Linked DNA regions of Psychrobacter arcticus 273-4. The protein of the gene in region 1 binds, or shares a complex with, the protein of each later gene. Links are inferred from orthologs where the notes say so. Each region holds a gene or a part of one and is shown on either strand. Other genes may lie near its edges.

Region 1 (11,242 bases):
AGTACGTGTTGTATCGATATTACTTTTCACCAACTATAATACATTCTTTGCACAAGAAAGGCTGCAAGACATCCCTCCTAACAGCGCTGTATCGGTTTCAGAGTGATTCGAATATATTGATGACTCTTTATACTTTCATTATCTGTATGTACTAAAAAGCCTTGCGTTAGCAAGACTCTAAGGTTATTTCTTTACAGATAACGCTAAGGTATATCCTAGAAAGGAATGTCATCGTCTACAGGACCATCTAGCATGGCAGTCGGTTTCGACTGTGCCGGTGCTTGAGTTGGCTGATCGAACGGTTTTTGCTGCGCAGGCGCTTTTTGATTATTAAAGATGTTTTGATGGCCACCTTGAGCTGCACCGCCACCTTGGTTATAACCACCTTGATGAGCTGGCTGATTGCCTCCTTGCTGACCATAGTCGTTCTGGCCACCTTGGTTACTAAATCCGCCACCCTGATTGCCATAGCCACCTTGTTGGTTATTGCTAGCAAAGCCACTGCCATCGCCACTACCACCTGTCGCACCATCTAGCATCTGCATTTGTTCAGCACGAATTTCAGTAATATAACGGTCTTGTCCATTGGGATCTTGATATTTACGGGTGCGCAAGCTGCCTTCAATATAGACTTTACTGCCTTTACGAAGATACTGCGCGGCGATTTCACCCAAGCGATTGAACAATGAAATACGATGCCATTCTGTTGCTTCTCTTTTTTCACCGCTTTGCTTGTCTGTCCACTGCTCTGATGTCGCAACCGAGATATTGGTCACGCTACCGCCGTTATTGAATTGACGTGCCTCAGGGTCTGCACCGAGGTTACCGATGATGATAACTTTATTAACACCGCGCATGATATCGTCCTTTTATTTATGAATAATTTTATTACAATCTTTAAATCGAATCTTTAATATAAAGCATTAATCTTAGCAGTAATATACTTTTACTTTAACCATTTTTCTGTTAAATATCTAGAGGGCTTTGCGCCAAATGCGACAGCTCCTGTCGCGAAGTATCTGTAAGCTGTGTCTTGTCCAATTTTAAATAAGCCACTTGTTCTTTTGCCATGACGACAAGCTCATCAACACCATCTACTGCCAGCATTTGCCGTGACCAGTCCTGAATATCGATATTCTTAGGTATCGTCACAGTCGTGCTCGATAAATATGGTGGATCGGCAATAGGAATAATCAGCAATAAAGAGGCCGCCATTATAATTGCCAAGATGCCCCATGCCAACAAATTAGGCTGACTTAATAATAGTCCGCCCATCGCACCACCAACAAAAGCACCAAAGAACTGACTGGATGAATTCAGCCCCATCGCAGTGGCTTTATTGGCGACTGGCGCGCGCTTAGATATCCATGAAGGAATGGTTGCTTCAAGTAAATTAAAGCCCATAAAGTAGAGCAACAAGCCTAATATAATACCGACGCCAACCTGACCACCGAGCGCCAATAACGCTAAGGCAACCGTCATCAGTGCAATCGCGCCCAAAAATACTTGGCGCATTTTACGTTTCTTTTCGGCGATAATAATAAAAGGTATCGCGACAGCAAAACCGATGAACAGTAAAGGCAAATAAACCAACCCTTGCTGACGTACCGACAATCCTAGTACTTCATTGAGCTGATGCGGCAAAATAACAAATATCGCCGTCATGGTTAAATGCAGGGCAAAAATACCAATATGCAATCGGTTTAAATCACCGATTTTTAAGACTGTCGCTAACTGTTGACCAATCGATTTATTGTCTAAGTTATGCTTAAGTACCCGTAGTGGTGTCGGCACGAACAGTAGTAATAACATCGCCAAAACAGCAAAGCCTGCGGTCAACCAAAACAGCCCAGAAATACCAAGTGAGCCGACTAATAAGGGACCAAAGGCAAACGCGAGCATGATGGAGGTCGCAATGGTCAAACCCATCGTCGCCATCGCTTTGGTGCGCATCTCTTCACGAGTCACATCCGCTAGTAGCGCCATCAAGACCGCAGAGACCGCACCACTACCTGCCAGCGCACGACCAATAATGACCTCGTAAATATCCGTCGCATTGGCGGCGATAATACCACCAAGCGCAAATAATATCAGACCTAAAAATATAATCGGTTTACGTGGAAACTTATCAGCGGCAAGGCTCATCGGGATCTGAAATATCGCCTGCCCTAGCCCATAAATACCGACTGCCAAACCGATCAGAAACGGCGTCGCATGTGCATAATTATCACCATACACAGAAAATACTGGCACAATCATAAACAAACCAATCATCCGCAAGGCAAAAATACCACCGACCCCGAGGATTGCCCGTTTTTCTACGCTATTCATACTTGCCTCACTGGTTCATCATTGCTGGTTTATCACTGCTGCAGCTCTGCTTGTATTATTACGACTGTATCAAGGCTTTAGCCTACAAATTAAGCTCACTAGTATAAGACATTCGCCGTTTGCTTGCCGAGACTTTTGCCTTCCTACTCCAGCATCATAGCGGACACTGACTTAAGCCATTAATTTTACGCGATAATTTTGTTACCAAGTGCATCTCATAGGTCATTACACCTTGAATAATGTGGCTATCATGACAATAAAGTAAGACGTTGAGAACATGGTTATCTGAGTTATCTGAACATGGTTATCTAAAAAAATTTTATGATAAATCTTTTTGTAAAACGACGTTGTTCGGCTAAATTTATAACAAACCACTCATATTAGTTAACCTTTATTTAGATTACCTTTATCCATTTCAACTATTAAAGGCATGATCTAAGATAGACAACCATTACTATGGCTTTGTGAAAAATGCACATTTTTTATAAAGCCATAGTAATTTGAATATAGTAAGCCCAGTATAAAAACGATACAGCGGGACTGGAATGAATTTTTTGCAGCCTCTGTCTGCGCAGGCACAGCACGCCAGAAAAATTTATACCAGTGCCGCGTCAAAACATGATGTATCTACTTTATTTGGAATCGACTATAGCATTTTTAAAATTATCCACGCTTTCGATGAATCATTTGACTCATATTGATTGACCCTTTTAAATTTTACATACCTTTTAAAATACCATTTAGCAAATAGGAAACCCTCAACCGATGGCACACGAGTATATTAAGGTTCGCGGCGCACGCACTCATAATCTAAAAAATATCGATTTAGACATTCCACGAGATAAATTCGTGGTCATTACTGGTTTATCAGGTTCTGGTAAATCGTCATTGGCATTCGATACCCTTTATGCTGAAGGCCAACGTCGTTATGTCGAGAGCTTATCGGCGTATGCGCGTCAGTTCCTCTCGCAGATGGAGAAGCCGGACGTCGATAGTATCGAGGGCTTATCACCAGCGATTGCTATCGAGCAAAAATCGACCAACCATAACCCACGCTCAACGGTCGGTACGATTACCGAGATTTATGACTACTTGCGCCTGCTCTATGCGCGTATCGGCACGCCTTATTGCCCAGAGCATGGCGAGCCAATGGTCGCACAGTCGGTGACTGAAATGGTCGATCAAGTCATGGCGTTGCCCGATGATACGAAGATTATGATTCTTGCGCCCGTGATTCGTGAACGTAAAGGCGAGCATACCGTCTTACTTGAGCAGTTGATTGGTCAAGGCTTTGTACGCGTGCGCGTCGATGGTGATGTCTACGATACCGACGAGCTACCGACACTCGATAAGAAGAAAAAACATACCATTGAAGTCGTGGTTGATCGCTTTAAAGTCCGTGATGACTTGGGTAATCGTGTCGCTGAAAGCTTGGAGACAGCACTGCGCTTGGGTCAAGGGCTGGTCACGCTACATTTTATGGATGGCAACCCAAAAGAAGGCGGTGATGAAAACCAAGTGATGTCAGCCAAGCACTCTTGTCCTGTTTGTGATCGCGCAGTGTCTGAGCTTGAGCCGCGCATGTTCAGTTTTAACAACCCGTACGGTGCTTGCCCAAGTTGTGATGGTCTCGGTAAACGTCAGTATTTTTCTGCTGAAAAGCTGATCACCCATCATGAAAAATCGCTCAATCAAGGTGCGATTAATGGTTGGGATAAGCGTCATGCCTATTACTTTGGTCTGCTCTCTACCGTCTGCAATCATTTTAAAATCGATATGGATGCACCGTGGCAAGAGCTGCCAAAAGCGCAGCAAGATATCATCATGCAGGGTTCTGGTAAAGAAAAGCTCACCTTTAACTTTACTGATGAGCGCGGTCGAAAAACCAATACAACCGTACCATTTGAAGGTGTACTGCCTTATTTAGAGCGCCGTTATGCCAAAACCCAAAGCAACCTAGTCCGTGACGAGTTAGCTAAATACTTGGCTGATACTACTTGTAACGTCTGCGATGGTGCACGTTTGAATGAGATCTCACGCAATGTCCGCGTTGACGATCAAACGATTGCTGAAATTGTCAAACTATCTATCGGTGATGCCGCTGAATATTATAAAACAATAAAAATTGGTGGTCATAAAGGCGAAGTTGCAGAAAAAATCTTTAAAGAGATTAATGAGCGTCTAAACTTCCTCGTCAGTGTCGGACTTGATTACCTGTCGCTTGCGCGCTCTGCTGAAACGCTATCAGGCGGTGAAGCGCAACGTATTCGTCTTGCCAGCCAAATTGGTGCAGGTCTGATGGGTGTGATGTATGTACTCGATGAGCCATCCATCGGTCTACATCAGCGCGATAATGATCGCTTGCTAAAAACCTTAACGCGCTTGCGTGATTTGGGTAATACCGTACTGGTCGTTGAGCACGATGAAGATGCCATTCGCCAAGCGGATCATGTCATCGATATCGGTGTCGGCGCCGGCATACATGGCGGTCACATTATTGCCCAAGGCACAGTCGATGACATCATGGCGAATAAAGAATCGCTGACTGGACAATATATGTCTGGTAAGAGGAAAATCGAGATTCCAGCCATTCGTCATAAAGCCAAAACTATCGATATGGAAGTCAAAGGTAAAGCTAAGCCCAAACAAGTTCCGATGACTATTGAGCTCAAAGGCGCATCAGGCAACAACTTACACGACGTTGACTTGACCTTGCCAATAGGCATAATGACTTGTATTACTGGGGTATCGGGTTCAGGTAAATCAACCTTGATTAACCGTACCTTAATGCCATTGGCAGCGACGCAGTTAAATAATGCCTCAACGCTCATCGCGGATAAGCATGACAGCATCAGCGGTCTTGAGCATTTGGACAAAATGGTCGATATCGATCAAAGCCCCATTGGTCGTACGCCGCGCTCAAATCCAGCGACGTATACTGGCGTGTTTACGCCTGTTCGTGAAATGTTTGCACAAACGCAAGAAGCGCGTGCTCGTGGTTATAAAGCTGGTCGCTTTAGCTTCAACGTCAAAGGCGGACGCTGCGAGATGTGTCAAGGTGATGGTCTTATCAAGGTCGAGATGCACTTTTTGCCCGACATGTATGTGCCGTGTGATACTTGTGAAGGCAAGCGCTATAATCGCGAGACTTTAGAGATTCACTATAAAGGTAAAAACATCGCCGACGTCCTAGATATGACCGTTGAAGATGCCACTGAGTTTTTCTCTGCCATTCCAGCGATTTACCGTCGTTTGCAAGCATTAATGGATGTCGGTTTAAGCTATATCCGCTTGGGTCAGTCTGCACCGACGTTATCAGGTGGTGAAGCGCAGCGGGTTAAATTAGCACGTGAGCTGGCGAAGCGTGATACCGGACAGACGCTGTATATCTTGGATGAGCCAACTACTGGTTTGCATTTCCATGATATCGATAAGCTACTCCATATCCTGCATGCGCTACGCGATAAAGGGAATACCATCGTGGTCATTGAGCACAATCTTGACGTAATTAAAACTGCGGATTGGGTGATTGATTTGGGTCCTGAAGGTGGTAAAGGTGGTGGACTGATTATCGCGGAAGGTACGCCTGAGGAAGTGGCAGAAGTCAAAGGCTCGTATACTGGTGAGTTCTTGAAGCCGATGCTTAAGCAAGCGATGAAAGAAGTGAGCTAATAAAAATTAGTGAATTGTTGATGAAAGGCTACTCTTTAGGGAGTGGCCTTTTTTTTGTTTGCGAGAAGGAATAAAGAAAATCACTGCTTTGCCCCGACGCAAGAAAAAATCTATGACTTTCTGAAGACAAATGGGATGTAGCCATTCCCGATTTTCGCTACTACCTGCCTTTAAATTGCCTACTCACTATGACATTAACACTTGTCATGCTTGAGTCTTCAAATATAGCTGAATCTTGAGTAAGCTTCATAGTTGTAGTGCAAAAAATAGCGTAACTATCCCCTATAGTTTCGGTTACTTTAAGTGTTTGTTCTAAGCTAAGAGAACTACTAGCACTCATTACACAAATTATATCTTTAATATCAGTCGGATGAATTCCAACTTTACTTAATCCTTCTAAATAATCACTCTTGAAATTATTCTTATTTTTGTCGCTTGCATACATATTAGGAAGTATATTTAGTAATCTGTTACTACTAAATACTTGTTTCCAATCATTAAAGTCATACCCTATCATAGAGTCATCCTGCCTATAAACGGTACAAACTGTCGTTATGACTGAATCTACAAAGGAATAATAAAAATTATAGCTCTCACTGTGCATGTCGTTTAAAAAATCATTTTTGGCTTGTGATGTCATAAAAGGTACAGAAAAAGTAGGAATAAGTGACAATGTATTAATCTTACTTTTTAAAATATTTTTTGGTTCAGTTTTGAAGCCACTTATTTCATCTATAGTTGAAGGTACGATTGCACAAGTTAATGCTTGAATAGAAGCTATTTCATCGTGAATGGCAAACAAAGCATCAAAGGAAGCTTCATTTTCAATTAAAAAAACTATAACTTTTTGACTTTCGAGGTGTGCATTCCTATCGACCTCGGTCAAACTCTGTAAAACGTCTAAGCTAATTGCTTTGAAATCCAAATCTTCGCAACCAAGCTCTAAATAGTTATCAGAGGCTTTGTCAAACTTATCTTTCCCTATATTTTGGGCTACTTTTTCTGTTTTTTGTCCTGTAGTGACGAACATAAAGCCTTTAGGGCCTTTATATTCAGATAAATCACTTAAACTATATTTAGAGGAACGACTCATAATAATGAACTCTATAAAGGCTTTAAAAACGTGTGACCCCTGCTGTCAAATCCGTACAGTTAAACTTGGGAGATTTTAATTACGCAGCATGACGATAAAAGTCAAACCACACCTGTCTTGGCGATTTATAGCCCAAGCCCTTTTGAATCCTAGTCTGATTGTAATACAGCTCGATATATCTAATGATATCGGTAATGGCTGTAAACCTTGTTTTATAGTCTTGATGATATACCAGCTCATTCTTTAATGTGCCCCAGAAGCTTTCTATGGGTGCGTTGTCATAACAATTACCTTTGCCACTCATTGAGCCTTTAAAATGATGCTGCTTGATAATATTATGGTACGCATGGCTACAATACTGGCTGCCTCTATCGGAATGCACAGTCAGCCCTTGGCTTGGCCCTTTATTCTTAATTGCCATATTAAGTGCACGGCAAACCAAATCAGCAGTCATGCGCTTATTGATGGCATATCCAACAAGCTCTTTGGTGTATAAGTCCTTAACCCCCGCTAAATACAACCAGCCCTCAAGCGTCCAAATATAGGTGATGTCACTGACCCACGCTTGGTTAGGGCGACTGGCATCAAACTTCTGATCCAGTACGTTTGGATAGACCAGCTTGTTGTGATTGGAGTCGGTGGTGACTTTAAAGCGTTTGTGGCGACGGCATTTGATGCCATGTTCTTCTTTGATGCTTCTAACCATATATTGGCTGATATCGTGCCCTTGCGCACTTAGGTGGGCATGCAGTCGATCTACGCCATAGCACTGCTTGGTCTCAGTATGAGCGACTTTAACCAGTAGTTCACACTGATTGCGATGTATCTGTTGGTCGCTGAGATCACGACTTAGCCAGTCGTAATAGCTTGATGGCTTAACACTTAGCACGCGGCACATAGTGGTGATGCTAAAGAAGTGCTGGTTATCTTTGATAAAGGCGTACCTCACTAACTGTGCCTTGCAAAGTACGCCGTCGCCTTTTTTAGGATCTCTCGTTCCTCCTCGGCAACTTTAAGCTGTCGTTTGAGGCGTTTGTTTTCTTCGATCACTGCTATGAGTTCAGGATCATATTGAGCTGTTCCCTCAAGTTTGCCTTGATTGGCTTTATTGTGCCAATTAGATAAGGTCTGCATGGCGATACCAAGCTGCTTTGCAGTCGCTGAAATATTCCCATCGTTGTCCGCTATCTTCTTGACGGCTTCTGCTTTGAATTCTGCACTATAGGTTCTGATTTTCTTGGTCATGGTAAACTCCTGTTGTTGTGCTTAGTTTACCAAGTTTACTTGTACGGTTTCTTCAGCATAGCTCAGTGTATATGTTAACTTGTTAAGATCAATTTGATAATATACACTAAAATTATTAGGAAAGATGACTATGCTTGGCGAAAATTTTAAACAAAATATTTCAAATTTACAGGATAAGGAACAAGCCTCTCTAAAGAATCATAATGATACAAAACTAGATTTTAATATATTTACGATCTTACGTAAGATAGGCGAAGAAGTTGGTTTGCACTCTCGTTTTCTTGCCGAACTACTCAATAAAGATGCTAGTCATAAAACAGCAGACTTTCAACAGTTATTCATTGAAACAGTATTAAATAACGCCATAGCAACACAAGAATGGAATCGAGAAAAATTAAGCTCTAAAGATGACTACAGTTGTGAAATTGAATATAGTTTTCGTAATTCAGATCATGGTAGAGCTGATATCATTCTCAAAAACAAAAAAAACGTTATTGTTGTCGAAAACAAGATTTATGCTTTTGATCAAAAAGGTCAACTGGCTAAATATTATAAAGCTTGCCAAGAATTGGGCTATGACGATAAAAATATTTACATAGTATATTTAAATCGTTTTGGGGATAATGTGTCGCCTTATGGTCAGGGAGATATTAGTAATGATGACTATGGCGTAATTAGCTACAAGGAAGATATTTTTAACTTTTTGACGCTATGTAAGGCAAAGGTAGTAGGTTATCCGCATATAGAGCAAACTATTGAGCAGTACATCAATACCGTTGCCAGGATTACAGGGCAAACAAGGGATGCAAAAATGAAACAAGAATATGTAGACTTTCTAGCAGATAGCAATAACTTTAAAACTATATACAAACTGAGCCAGAACTTTGAAACTATTCAAAAAAATATTCAAAAAGAGATGTGGAACGACCTATTAGCTTATTTTGAAGAAAAAAATCTAGCATTTTCCTTTTGTGATAATCAGCTTTTACCTTATAGCCAAGAAAAAGCAGTAGAACAGTACTATTCAGGAGGTGGTAAGAAAGGCAAAGCTAAGACGTATGGACTTTTCTATAAAATAGTTGAGAGAGATAACGTAGACGTTTATTGTTATATCGAGTTAAATAATCGTTTGTACTATAGCATAACACTAGCAGAGAAAGATGGATTACGTCTACTAGAATATCCCAGCGAAATGGAAGAATTTAATAATCAAGTTATAGCATTACGTAGAAACTGGGAAGGTAAAAATAAGAAGAAAAATCTAGGTGGGATTATTTATCCGCAACGCCCAGTTAATTTCAAGAAGCCTAAAGATAATTTTTTCGATATTGTGAATGAGAGTAGTCGCAAAGAGTGGGTTGCTGAAACTGCTGATGATATCATTCAGCTAATTGATGATGTAAAAAACATTAATCTCTGATAAGCATCATTGCATCTTACCAAACAGTATCATCAATTCATGAAAGTCGCCTAGAGACGCGGTTTAGCCCCGATTGTAGCGGTTATTCTGCTCAATTGGACAAGTTGCGAGGACCAGATTTTGGCTTGGCTACGCGGAGCAAGAGACAGGACAAACCGTAGCCCTCGCCTCGTATCAATGAGCAGATATGAGCGAAAAGCGGGATTGGCTCCCCAAAAAGCCCAAACTAAACAAACTCTCTTTCAACATTCATCACCCGCGCATCCACTGTACGCTCTATCTTGTCTTCGATTTGACTACACAACGACTCGACCTCACGTTTGGACAGCCCTACTACAACGAGCGTCCATTCGCTGGCATCATGCCGATCACGCTCACCGCTTTCACAGACCGCGACGCTTGGCGTATTGCCAAAGCGGGCATGCAAGCCGACCATGCGCTGGCGTTTCTCCTTTAATGAGCCACATCCGGGCAGAGAAAAAGTCAGCGTTAAGATGGCAATATGCATTTTATTCTCCTTACTACAGTGGTTTACGCTTTATAATAGTAGCAAATAAGCACGGCAAGTTATGCTATCGTTACCTTGCCGTATCGATACCCCATAACCACTCACAGTGTTTATAGTTATACCATCCATAAAAATCACAATAGCCAACATGCGTATATAATCAATGACTTCTATCAGCTACGTACAGCAACAGCACATTACTCGATTATGCGTGCGCTGCGGATTACTCCTTATGCAATATGGCGCTGAGTCTGCCGTGGTGGTGGACTTATCCAAACGCTTGGGGCTTGCCTTGGGCATGAACAGCGTAGAATGTTCGCTAAATTTTAACGCCATTACCTTGACCACTATCTGTGATGAGCGCTGTATCACCACCACCAGAGACACGATCAATCAGAGCATCAATGTCAATGTATTGGTACAAATTCAGCAAATCGTTAATAAAACTGAATCTACTATAGATAATGCTGAGCTGAAGTCTGAGCTAACTGACCGCACCACCCTTGCGTTTGATGAGTTAGATAATAAGTCGGTGTATCCAACATGGTTGGTAGGCGTGTTTGTTGGCGCATCTTGTGCCGCGTTTGCTTATCTAAATGGTGGCAGTTGGTCAATTACCGCCGTAACCTTTATCGCAGGTATGGTAGCGATGTTCACCCGTATTTACCTGTCCAAACACCATTTTAATCCCTTTATAGCGGTCATTGTGACGGCTTTTATCGCTTCTTTAATTGGGGCAACGACCTACTATTTTGATATTGGTAATAATGCTGATATCGCCGTTGCCTCAAGCGTGCTTTTACTAGTTCCAAGCTTTCCATTGATCAATTCTTTCTCAGATATTTTAAAAGGCTATGTCAATATTGGCGTTGGCCGTGCCGTTTTTACCTATATGCTAACCTTATCAGCGTGCGTTGGTATCGTGATGGCGCTGGTCTTACTTCGCATACAGCACTGGGGGTTTTGAGATGTG
Region 2 (12,032 bases), 280 kb from region 1 along the record:
GAATGAAACTGGCGAAGATGCTATCCGTAACTACAACAAAGGTGACACCGTTGAAGCAATGGTATTGTCTGTAGATTCTGAAGCCAACCGTATCAGCCTAGGCGTGAAACAATTAACTTCAGATCCATTTAACGAATACCTAGTCAACAATGACCGCGGTGCTATCGTTAATGGTAAAGTAAAAGAAGTAGACGCTAAAGGTGCTACTATCGAACTTGCTGACGAAGTTGAAGCGTATTTACGTGCCTCTGAGATTCAACGTGACCGCGTTGAAGATGCGACTAAGCATCTAACGGTTGGTGATGATGTTGAAGCTAAAATCATCAGTGTTGATCGTAAAACACGTAACATCAGCTTGTCAATCAAAGCGAAAGACGAAGCTGAAGAGCGTCAAGCGATTAAAGAGCTAAGCAGCACAACCACGACTACTACTGCTGCCGGTTCTGATGCACAACCAAAAACTATTGGTGACTTGATCAAAGAACAAATGCAGTAAGCTATTTACCGCTAATGTTATGATCTTATAAAAGAAAGCGACTCCGGTCGCTTTTTTTTACGGCTAAATTTTGCTATTGACGATCATTGCTGAAGTTTTTTCTTTAATAGAGGAACTCTTGTTTCCAATTTACCTCAATATCCGCTATCATTTGCAACATCGAGTAACGAGATGTAAGCTTAGACCCAAGTCATTATAAACAAACAGATATTTAACCAACAATCGCGTGGTTATTAGCCTGTATTTTGTAATTTCTGTGGTTATTGTTTTAGTTATTTCCATCATCTTATCTATCAATTAACAAGGCAAGCGTGATAATGCAGCAAACAATTAATAAGTCTGAATTCATTAGTAATCTGAGTACGAATTGTGACACGATGACAGATACTGTTGTCGATGACGCAGTACGCGAAATATTAAATTTGATGACCCATACGCTCGCCAATGATGGTCGAGTAGAAGTACGTGGGTTTGGCAGTTTTTGTCTGCATCATCGCCGCGCTCGTATGGGTCGTAACCCTAAAACAGGTGAAAGTGTGCCAGTACCTGCCAAGGCTATTCCGCATTTTAAGCCAGGCAAAGCATTACGTGAAGCCGTCAATGAAAAAGTAGCAGGCGGACAGTAAGCCAATTGAGGTAATATAAGATATTAAATCGTTCTACTACTAAAGTATGAGCCAATTTTTCTTATTTATACCCAATCTTTGAGAACGTAGTATTATTAATCAGCATGGCTTAGTTTTTATCAATTTGTCTGTTCTATTAAAAACCTAAGGAGACGTCTGATGCGTATTTTATTATTAGTATTGCTATTTTTGAGCTTCGCTTATTCACTTGCTTTGGTATTAGCAAACAATACTGAAGTTGGCGTGAATCTGCTGTTTTCACAAGCGCCTACGATGAATTTGGGTTTGCTATTGATACTGTGCCTGATACTCGGTATCGTCATAGGTATATTATTAGCATTGCTGATTTTCCGTGTTTTGCAAAACAAGTGGGAAATATCGCGTCTACAAAAGGCGAATGCCAATTTACAAGAGCAGATAACCCAAGCTAATGTGGTGATTGATCGTCAAGCGAATGCACCCACTGTAGAAGAAGCTGTTTATGGGGCGACAGCGGTCAACGTACAGGATACGACAATGAACAATGCTAATCCCAATGTCAATGTGCATGAAGGGGCAAGTTTGACCAAACAAAAACGCGATTACTGATAACTCATAGGATGCGTTTTTACTGCTCATTCTTAATACTATAATTTGATAAACCAGATATAAAGAGGCACAACAATGAACAACGCAATCAATTCTCCTGTCATCGTTGCATTAGACAATATGACAAAGAATGCCTCTCTTGCGTTAGCTGACCAATTAGATCCGGCGTTATGCCGATTAAAAGTAGGTAAAGAGCTGTATACCCGGTGTGGTCCTGAGATAGTCAAAGCACTACATCAACGCCAATTTGAAGTTTTTTTAGACTTAAAATTTCATGATATCCCGAATACCACCGCACAAGCAGTATTGGCTGCCGCTGAGCTTGGTATATGGATGGTCAACGTCCATGCCAGTGCAGGGCTAGAAGCGATGGCATTGGCAAAGCAGCGCTTACTAGATAGTGATTTTGACACGCTACTGATTGCAGTGACTGTCTTAACGTCTATGGACAATGAAGCACTCATGCAAACTGGTATCACCGACGGCTTAGATGCACAAGTTAGCCGCTTAGCACAATTGACCAAGCAAGCAGGTCTTGATGGCGTGGTATGCTCAGCGCAAGAAGCAAAGACACTAAAGGCATTATGTGGTCAAGACTTTAAGCTAATAACCCCTGGTATTCGCTTGCTAGACGACAACGCTGATGATCAAAAGCGTATTTGCACGCCGAAACAGGCATTAAACGATGGCTCTGATTATCTGGTCATTGGGCGCTCAATTACCCAAGCAGCAGATCCTGCGGCTAAGTTGCAGTTAATACTTCAAAGCCTTTAACGTTTAATGTAAACGCTAAAATGCAAGATTTAAGCTAAACACTCAGTTTAAAAACCCCACTCTCAACTTGAAATAAGCAATTCAAACTGAAGTGGCGGGTTACCAAGTTTTTTGTTGAGTACAAAGCATAGATTATGTGACAGAATTTTACGAATCAATCGATGAGACAAATGCCATAAATCTCTTGCTCGTACCCTTTGTATATTAAATCGTTCTGATAGCTGACCAATGACTGTTTCAACGATACGGCGGGCTTTCATTAGCCGTTTTACCACAGGTTTGGGTCTATCCTCTTTCATGTTAGCTCTGAGTGGCGTTTGTAAATCCACTCCTTGAGCGTCGTAGTACTGAGTGAGACTAGGGCTGATATACCCTTTATCAGCGCCGAGCAAACCATAGATATTGTCAGTAATATCAGGCGCAACCGCTCTTTCATCAACATTGGCAGGAGCAAAGGTAAAGCCTTTAATCATGCCCGATAAGTTAACAAGCAAATGTCCTTCAAAGCCATAGTACCTCTCTTGCTTAGCCGCACAGTAGCTAAAAGCCGCTAAGTCTTGATAGTTTTTATGCCGATAAGCGCGTCCATAATGACAGACGGGTATCGGAAAACCATCCATAAAATGGATGTTGTCACGGCCCTCAAGTTGACTGACGTTATCTTGTATCCGCTGTTTGACTTGCCACAGATTCGCGCAATGCTTTGCGAAGTTAGGATATGAGCCTATGGCTGGAAACCAGGCTTGCCAGTGCTGGGTAAAATATTGCCAAATCTGTTTGTCTTGATCAAGGTTTAAAAATTCACCGACCAGTTCCATGCAAATGATCTCAGGATCACTCAGCTTTGGCGCGTAACCTGCACCTCGCAAGGGTTCAGTAACGACTATTTTGTAATATTGCTCTACCATTAAATAGATATTGATGATAAATTCGTCTATGGGCATCTCATGACTCCGTTGTATTCTTGGTCGAAAACAATAGATTAGTGAGATGCTCTTCTTTTTTCAATCACTTTCGAAGTTGAGAGTGGGGTTTTAAAAGTAAAAAGACAGCCTAAGCCGCTGTCTTTTTACTTTTTGTTGATAGGTGAAAAGCTGCTAAACTATTGATGTTTATTTAATGACATTGGCCACTATGAAATTACAGATTTTGAGTGACTTACATATTGACAGTTATGTTCGTCAATCCCATCCGATAGGGCATATCCCTAAAACCGACGCAGACATCGTGCTAGTAGCGGGAGATACTGCCAATAGTGATATTGGTATGCCATGGCTACAAGAGCAAGCAGCGCGCTTACAAGTCCCTCTAATCACTATCGCCGGTAATCATGAGTACTTCAATGAAGACGTGCTGCATTTTGATAAAAAGCTGGCGACTTGGGATAATTATGATAGTGAATCAAAGCAGGGCGTACAATTTTTGCAGTGCCAGTATATTGATATTGGAGAGGTGCGAATCTTAGGCTGTACGCTTTGGACGGATTATCAATATCAAGCCAACGAAGATACTATGGTAGCGGCGCTACGCTTTATGCGTGACTATAAACAGATCTATGCGGGCAGCGAGCTGTTTTCACCTGAGGTATCAATGCAGATCCATGCCAAACAGCGCCAATGGCTCAAGCAAGCATTAATCACAGCCAAAGCATTGGGTAAAAAAACCGTGGTCATGAGTCATCATAGTATTAGCCCATTATCAGTGTCTGAAAAATATGCCAATTTGCCAAGCAATGCCGCGTTTGTAAGTGATTTGTCCCAATGGATGTATGAGGACTGGGCACCAGCGCTATGGGTGCATGGGCATACGCACGAGGCATTTGATTACCACATTCATAAGACACGCGTTATCGTCAATCCGCGCGCTTATCCAAATGAGGTCAGTAGTACGGCGTTAGCATTCGCATGGGATAGAGTGATTGATATCGGCTAGTTACGCGTAATGAAGGTGAGTCTCTATTTTGCAAGGTCTGAGTCTCTATTTTGCAAGGTCAAAGTGTCATAGCATTTTAGTAATATTGAAATGAATGAGTCTGCTATATATAGTTGAAATACTTTAAAGTACGCTACCGTATTGCTGGTGTAAATTTTTTGCAGCCTCTGTCTGCGTAGGCACAGCAAGCAAGAAAAATTTGCACCAGTAGTACGTGTTGTATCGATATTACTTTTCACCGATTATATATGTTTTAGATTATGTTGCAATTGGACTTATATTTGGTTCATTCCTGTCAGAAAATCTGATAGGCTTGTGTGATGAGTAAACTTCCTAATAACACCACATCGAGCCTATCCGCTGAGAAGCTTGCGAGTCATACTCCAAGTGCACCAGCACCCTCACACCTCCCTGATAGCATGATTTCTTCGGTCAGCTTGTTGCCTGAAGATAAGCGGTTGATTTTATTTACCAGACATTCCTTGCGCGAGCGCTCTGATGGTAATGGCTTTGCCAGTTATCAGCTGCCATTGACACCCAAAGGTCGCGTATTGGCAAAATCTTGGGGTCGTTGGTTGGCAGGACATCTGCCGTATTCGCTCGATGTCGATAGTATTTCAAGCCCGATCGGTCGCTGTATTGATACGGCGCAGCTGATGCAAGAAGGGGCAGGACTACGCCGTGATATTACACACCAGTCATTACTGGTTGAGCCTGGCAGCTTAGTCACCGATCCTGATATTGCCAACCCTATCTTTAAAGAGATTGGTGTTCTCAATTTTATCAATCGATTCCTGCAAGGCAATCTTGAAGGCACTAAAAACGCTTATCAAGGTGGTCTCGATATTTTATCGCTCTTTTATCAAAATCAACCCCAGCACGGGCATCTGATGCTCGCTGTCAGTCATGATACTTTGTTATCTGCATTCTTAGCGGTGATGTTTGATATGATTGAGATTGATTGGAATGATTGGCCAAAGATGATGGAAGGGGTATTTTTGTGGTTTGATGAGAAGCCATTCGAGCAGGCAAGTGCGTATTTTGTATGGCGCGGTGAAGTCTATGTACGTCCGATTCAGACTTTGCTTGAAGGCTACCGTGCTGCTGGCTTTCATCCTAAAAAACTGCTATTGCCACCAGAAGTAAAATGGACATAAGAGCTACTTATTAAGTGGTTAATTATTTTTGAGTAGGCATAAAAAAACCTTGCCCCAGTATTAGAACCAGTGACAAGGTTTTAGTTATGATGCTATCAAAGCATCATGCGGTCTAAACGCAACCAATCTTAAGCTTGTAAGCCTTTGATTGTTTTGTTTAGGCGGCTCTTACGACGAGCAGCTTTATTCTTATGAAGAATACCTTTGTCAGCCATGCGATCAAGAACCGGTACCGCTTTTTTGTAAGCTTCGGTAGCCGCGTCATAATCTTTAGCAGCGATAGCCGCGTCAACACGTTTCAAATAAGTACGAACCATAGAGCGTTGTGACGCAGAGTTCTGACGACGTTTGGTATTTTGACGGGCGCGTTTACGAGCTTGTGCAGTATTAGCCACGCGAATCTCCTTGATAAAGACAGATAAAAATATGAATGTGGATTACAATAAAGGGTTTAACCATCATCAGTAACGAGCAGCCGTCTCGCCAAACATGATGTCGATGTCTGATATTAGAGTATCTAATAGTAAGAAATCATCGCAAGCGCCAGAACTGTTTGGAATAATTAAACAGCGTTGACGTGTAAAGCCGGTTATCTTAGCAAATTATCACACTTAGAACAATAAGTTTGATGATTAATGCTCAAAGAAGTTACGCCATTACATGGATGAGCGGAATTTTATGCCTTTAATAGGAATTTATACAGGTATTTCTCATAATATTGAGGAAATCTCTTAGTCTGAACAAGGGTGGAAGCTGAATAAAACCGCTTGCTGATAAAATCTCTTACAATAAATTATGCATAATAGCCTCGGTGATTCATTAATTTAGGTATGATACTAAAGTGGTAAACGTCACCGATGGGCTTTGAAAAATCACATTTTTGACTATCATAAATTTTACAACACTCTATAAATGGATAGGATATGCAGCGAAAAGCAATAGTAATAGGTGCAACAGGATTGGTCGGACAACATCTTGTGAAGCAGCTTAGTGAGCTTTATGACACATTAATTGTGATTGCACGTCGTCCTCCTCGCTATATTAATGCCAGCATGCGTTTCTATCAGGTGAATGATTTTGACAACTTAGCCGAAATCTTTGCAAGCGTTGGCGCTGATCGAAAAACGGATGCCTTTAGTTGCCTTGGTACTACCAAAAAACAAGCGGGTAGTGATGAAGCTTTTCGTAAGATTGACCATGATTATAATGTCGGTTTTGCCAAATTGTGCCAAGATAAAGGTGTTGAAAACTTCTTTTTATTATCCTCAATGAATGCGGATATCAACAGTCGCTTTTTATACAATCGGGTAAAGGCTGAAACTGAAGAGTCGATAATGGCATTAGAATTTGCGCAATTGGTTATTTTCCGTCCATCGTTACTACTTGGCAAGCATAAAGGTCGCCCGCTTGAAAGTCTGGGACAAAAAGCCTTTCAGCTTATTTCGCCACTGGTGTCCGAGTCGCTATCCTTACATCCTATTTCTGCTAAGCGTGTCGCTAGTGCGATGGCGATGAGCGCCCATGATATCTATCATCGTAGTAAATATCGCAGCGAACCTATGATCAAAACCACTGATATTATCGAAAATAAACAGATGCTTGCGATGACTCGAGTAAAATATTAAGCTACAGATTAGCTGAGGTTTGATGATAAGCATCAGAAGATTAAATAGCCTAAGTATTTAATAATAAGCTAAAAAACATTTAACCATAACAGATAAGGAGTCTTACCATGCCAGAATCAGCAACGATGACTAAAGAAAATTTTGTAACCTGCGATTTATTGGATGCCAATCCTGAATCACAGGTATGTTTGCCAAATATTGAAGGTAAGTCTTTTTATAGTTTTGGCGGCAAAGACAAGTTTTGCGGTGAAGTTGTGACGGTCAAATGCTTTGAGGATAATAGCCGAGTCAAATCACTGCTAAACAGTGACGGCAAAGATAAAGACGGTAATGGCAAAGTGTTGGTCGTTGATGGTGGTGGCTCTATGCGCTGTGCGCTGTTAGGTGACATGATTGCCCAGTCGGCGATCGATAATCATTGGGCAGGGGTCATTATTTATGGCTGTGTTCGTGACGTTGATGATATGGCGCAGATGGAGCTTGGAGTAATGGCACTTGGCTGTATCCCGCGCAAGTCAAATCGTCGCGATGAAGGTCAAACTGATCTCGAAATCAGCTTTGGTGATTTGACACTGAATTCTGGTATGTTTGTTTATGCAGACAATAATGGGATTATCGCAAGCGACAAGCCATTAATTTAGAGTCACGCGCTGTTTTTGACAAATCCGCTATGAAGACCTTAGTTCACAAGCTGAGGTCTTTGCGTTTAGCAGCCTTATTTTTTAGCATTAAACCTTTATTTCATAGAGTATTTGGCTCTTTGTTTTTTTTATAAAAATGCTAAGTGACAAACCTTTACGGCATAAATTTTGGTAATTGCACAAATATTCGTATAATAGCTTTCTGACTCATAACTTTGATCCTATCCTCTATGCCTATCACTGCTTTGACTGACGCCTTTGCCCCGATTAACCAGCAGTTATTCCCTATCCAAAACGCTCAGCGGCGCTGGCTTGTGCCTGTGCACGGTGCGGTCAGTAGCTTGTGGCTGGCAAGTTTGGTGCAAGCTCCTATATGGAATGTGGCCGACCGTCTAAAAGTCGTGGTGACGCGTGACCAAAATCAGCTCAATCAAATAGAGACAGAGCTGGCGTTTTGCGGTGTCGATGCTCATGTGTTTCCTGATTGGGAGACACTAACTTATGATGAGCTGTCACCGCATCAAGATATTGTCAGCGAACGTATCAATCTATTGACCGATATGCCAACCTCAGGCGTGCTGCTGATATCTGTACAGGCATTGATGCATCGTGTGGCACCGCCAAGCTGGTTGATTGGGCAGCATTTTGATTTAAGTGTGGGAGACCGATTTGATATCAATACCCAGCGTGCTCTACTCGCAAAAGCAGGTTATCGAGCGGTAGACAATGTCTTTGAGCCGGGCGAATTTGCTGTACGTGGTAGTATCATTGATATTTTTGCCATGGGTCAGCCGTTTCCACTGCGTCTGGACTTATTTGATGATGAAATTGAAACGATTCGCTTTTTTAATCCGCAGACTCAGCGTACGCTGACCATTGATGATCTTAAAGCAATGATGAGTGGTAACGATAGCAGTATGGGCAAAGAGTCGTTGTCGCTACTGCATAAATTGCCAGATATCTCAAAGCCTATTAAACAGTTTCAAATCCTACCCGCAAAAGAGTTTCCACTTGATGAAGGGCGTGAAACCTTTCGCACCAATTTTGCTGCTATGTTCCCCAATAGCAATAGCCGTAAGTTTGAGTTGCATAAAGATGTGATGGCAGGCATTGCGAGTAGTGGACTTGAATATTATCAGCCACTGTTTTTTGATTTAAAAGATTGGATGGTAGAAAGCAGTTTATTTTCTTATCTGCCAAGCGATACGCTATTCATCACTGATGAGCTGATTAACGAAAAACAGGCCGATTATTGGTCACAAATCCAGCGCCGCTATGAAGAGCGTCGTCACGATATTGACAAGCCTATTGTCGCCCCTGAGTTGCTGTATTTATTATCAAATACCCTTAATGAGCACCTCAATCATTACCCACGGGTGATACTCAGTGCACGTGATAAGCTTACTAGGATGGATAATGTTGCTGCGATTGACAGTGGAGAGCCAACGTTAGCGGTTAAGCCACAGCTGGATATACAGCCGCAGGAATTATCTGATAAACAGCAAGGGTTAGTGACGTTAAGTGCGCAAGAGCCGCCGCAGTTGGCAGTGAACCATCAAAAAGCAGAGCCACTTACTGAGCTATTAGCGTTTTTAGAACTACAAGCGCAAACGGCGACGCCTGTATTGATTGTCGCTGAGACAGCAGGTCGTCGCGAGATTCTTATTGAGCTGTTTAAAGGTAAGATTGATATCAAGGCTTATGATAGCTTTGAGGCGTTTTTAGCCGCCGATAAAACCACTGGGCTTAATGGTAAAAATTTGCCGCAGGTTGGTCTTACCGTTGCGCCCATTGAACGCGGCGTCTATGTGCCTGAGCGCTTGGTACTGATTAGCGAGACCCAATTATTTGGTCGTCAAGTACTGCAAACACGCCGTCGGCGCCAAAGCGGCGTTTCAGAAGAGTTCTTGGTTAAAAGCGTGACTGAAATAACAGACGGCAGTCCTGTTGTTCATATCGAGCATGGCATTGGTCGTTATAATGGTTTGATAACATTAGATGTTGGTGACGGTGAGCAAGAGTTTATTCACTTAAAGTATGCCAATGACGCCAGTATTTATGTGCCGGTCGCTAATCTGCAAATGATTAATCGCTATAGTGGTGGCGACCCAGCGCTTGCACCATTGCACAAAATTGGTAGCGGAAAATGGGACAAAGCCAAGCAAAAAGCGCTGGAGCAAATCCATGATGTTGCGGCTGAGCTGCTTAATATGCAAGCACGGCGTGAGGCAAAGGTCGGTATCCACTTTAAAATAGACCCATCACAGTATGAGCTGTTTGCGAGCCAATTTGCCTTTGAAGAAACACCTGACCAAGCCAATGCCATTCATGCAGTGATGGAAGATATGAGGCAAAATCAGCCCATGGATCGTCTCATCTGCGGTGATGTAGGTTTTGGTAAAACAGAAGTGGCCATGCGAGCCGCCTTTATTGCGGTCAGTGCCGGTTACCAAGTCGCGGTGCTAGTGCCGACCACCTTGCTAGCAGGTCAGCATGAAGACAATTTCCGCAATCGTTTTGCTGATTGGCCGGTACGTATTGAAACGCTTTCGCGCTTTGGGGGTAAAAAACATCAAGACACTGTGCTAACAGACCTCGCAGCGGGCAAGGTTGATATCGTAATCGGTACGCATAAATTATTGCAGCCTGATGTGAAGTTCTCTAATCTAGGTTTAATGATTGTCGATGAAGAACATCGCTTTGGGGTGCGTCATAAAGAGCGCATTAAGGCGATTCAGACCGATGTTGATAGTATGTCGATGACAGCGACTCCGATTCCTAGGACGCTCAATATGGCGCTCTCTGGTATGCGTGATATGTCAATTATTGCCACGCCACCTGCTCGTCGCCTTGCGATTAAAACCTTTGTTATGCAAAAAACAGAAGCCCTGATGAAAGAGGCGATCTTGCGTGAGCTGTTGCGTGGTGGTCAGGTTTATTTATTGCATAATGATGTCGCCAGTATTGAGCGTATGGCTGAGACCATTCGTGAGCTAGTGCCAGAAGCGCGAGTAGGGGTTGCTCATGGTCAAATGCAAGAGCGCCAACTCGAACAAGTCATGCAGCAGTATTATCATAAAAAATTCAATGTGCTAATTTGTTCAACTATTATCGAAACCGGTATTGATGTACCCAATGCCAATACCATTATCATTGAACGCGCGGATAAGTTTGGTTTGGCACAGCTACATCAGCTGCGCGGTCGCGTGGGTCGTAGTCATCATCAGGCTTATTGCTATCTACTGGTACCCTCTATCAAAGGGCTCAAAGGCGATGCCAAGCGACGATTGCATGCTATTGAGCGTGCTAACACACTGGGTGCAGGCTTTATGCTGGCAAGTGAAGATTTAGAGATTCGTGGAGCTGGTGAGATACTTGGTAAGCAACAAAGTGGTAATATGCAGGCGATAGGCTTTAGCTTATATATGGATATGCTGGAGCGGGCGACAAAAGCCATTAAAGCTGGTAAAGAGCCTGATTTAAGTACACCATTATCGCTGACCAGTGAGATTAATCTACATAGCTCAGCATTGATACCGGAAGAATATTTGCACGATGTGCATCAGCGTTTGTTGTTTTACAAGCGTATTGGCAATGCCGATGATAAAGAGGCACTGACCGATATTCGAACTGAAATGATTGATCGTTTTGGTACCTTACCAGACCAGACCAAGCAGTTATTTGCTGTTCATGGACTGCGCATACAAGCTGAGCCATTGAAAATTAATAAAATTGATGCCAATAGTAATAGTATGACGCTTGAGTTTGCACCCGATACGCCGGTCGATGCCTTGGCTATTATCAAGCTGATCCAATCAAATGGGCAGTGCTATCGTATGAATGGTGCGTCTGGCATTCGTTATCAAGATGCTGATAAACTGGCAACGCCGCAACAACGCGTCACAGTGATTCAAGAGTTATTAAGTTATTTTAGCAAGCATATGGTGGCAGAGTCGGTTTAGGGTATTTAATCATGATTGTATACTATGGAAAATAGCTGCTTATCCTTTACCTTATGGGCTAATAGGTTTAAAAAGTAAGGCATTTAGACAATAAATCATGACGCTATTTTATCGATTGGATAACTGATAAAATAGTGACACTATATTTTTACCTTAAATGTTTGATTTAAACTTTTAGCCCAATTTTTATTCCTTTCTTATTCTTTTATTTGAGTTTCATAACAAGAGAAC

The links.
Region 2: the proteins of uvrA (region 1) and mfd are in contact, whole or in part, in a crystal structure (PDB 4DFC), measured with the Escherichia coli proteins. The link is inferred for Psychrobacter arcticus 273-4 from one-to-one orthologs.

The regions. Positions count from the first base shown.
Region 1 is NC_007204.1:2,082,569-2,093,810, forward strand. The notes cover bases 2,754-6,203. They hold uvrA (excinuclease ABC subunit UvrA), read left to right. Parts: upstream 2,754-3,096; coding sequence 3,097-6,003; downstream 6,004-6,203. Other genes in these bases: PSYC_RS08740 (hypothetical protein), read right to left, coding at 6,164-6,203. Outside these bases: ssb (single-stranded DNA-binding protein), read right to left, coding at 216-857; PSYC_RS08730 (MFS transporter), read right to left, coding at 967-2,331; more of PSYC_RS08740, read right to left, coding at 6,204-7,096; PSYC_RS08755 (PD-(D/E)XK nuclease family protein), read left to right, coding at 8,472-9,761; PSYC_RS08760 (DUF503 domain-containing protein), read right to left, coding at 9,988-10,269; PSYC_RS08765 (threonine/serine ThrE exporter family protein), read left to right, coding at 10,433-11,236; PSYC_RS08770 (threonine/serine exporter family protein), read left to right, coding at 11,238-11,242. UniProt on the Escherichia coli protein: The UvrABC repair system catalyzes the recognition and processing of DNA lesions. UvrA is an ATPase and a DNA-binding protein. A damage recognition complex composed of 2 UvrA and 2 UvrB subunits scans DNA for abnormalities.
Region 2 is NC_007204.1:1,801,690-1,813,721, reverse strand. What follows is about bases 7,762-12,001. They hold mfd (transcription-repair coupling factor), read left to right. Parts: upstream 7,762-8,069; coding sequence 8,070-11,801; downstream 11,802-12,001. Other genes in these bases: rraA (ribonuclease E activity regulator RraA), read left to right, coding at 7,762-7,839. Also shown: rpsA (30S ribosomal protein S1), read left to right, coding at 1-496; PSYC_RS07740 (integration host factor subunit beta), read left to right, coding at 814-1,122; PSYC_RS07735 (lipopolysaccharide assembly protein LapA domain-containing protein), read left to right, coding at 1,282-1,710; pyrF (orotidine-5'-phosphate decarboxylase), read left to right, coding at 1,786-2,484; PSYC_RS07725 (IS982 family transposase), read right to left, coding at 2,547-3,428; PSYC_RS07720 (metallophosphoesterase), read left to right, coding at 3,619-4,416; PSYC_RS07715 (histidine phosphatase family protein), read left to right, coding at 4,737-5,573; rpsT (30S ribosomal protein S20), read right to left, coding at 5,702-5,968; PSYC_RS07705 (NAD-dependent epimerase/dehydratase family protein), read left to right, coding at 6,497-7,198; more of rraA, read left to right, coding at 7,324-7,761. UniProt on the Escherichia coli protein: Couples transcription and DNA repair by recognizing RNA polymerase (RNAP) stalled at DNA lesions. Mediates ATP-dependent release of RNAP and its truncated transcript from the DNA, and recruitment of nucleotide excision repair machinery to the damaged site.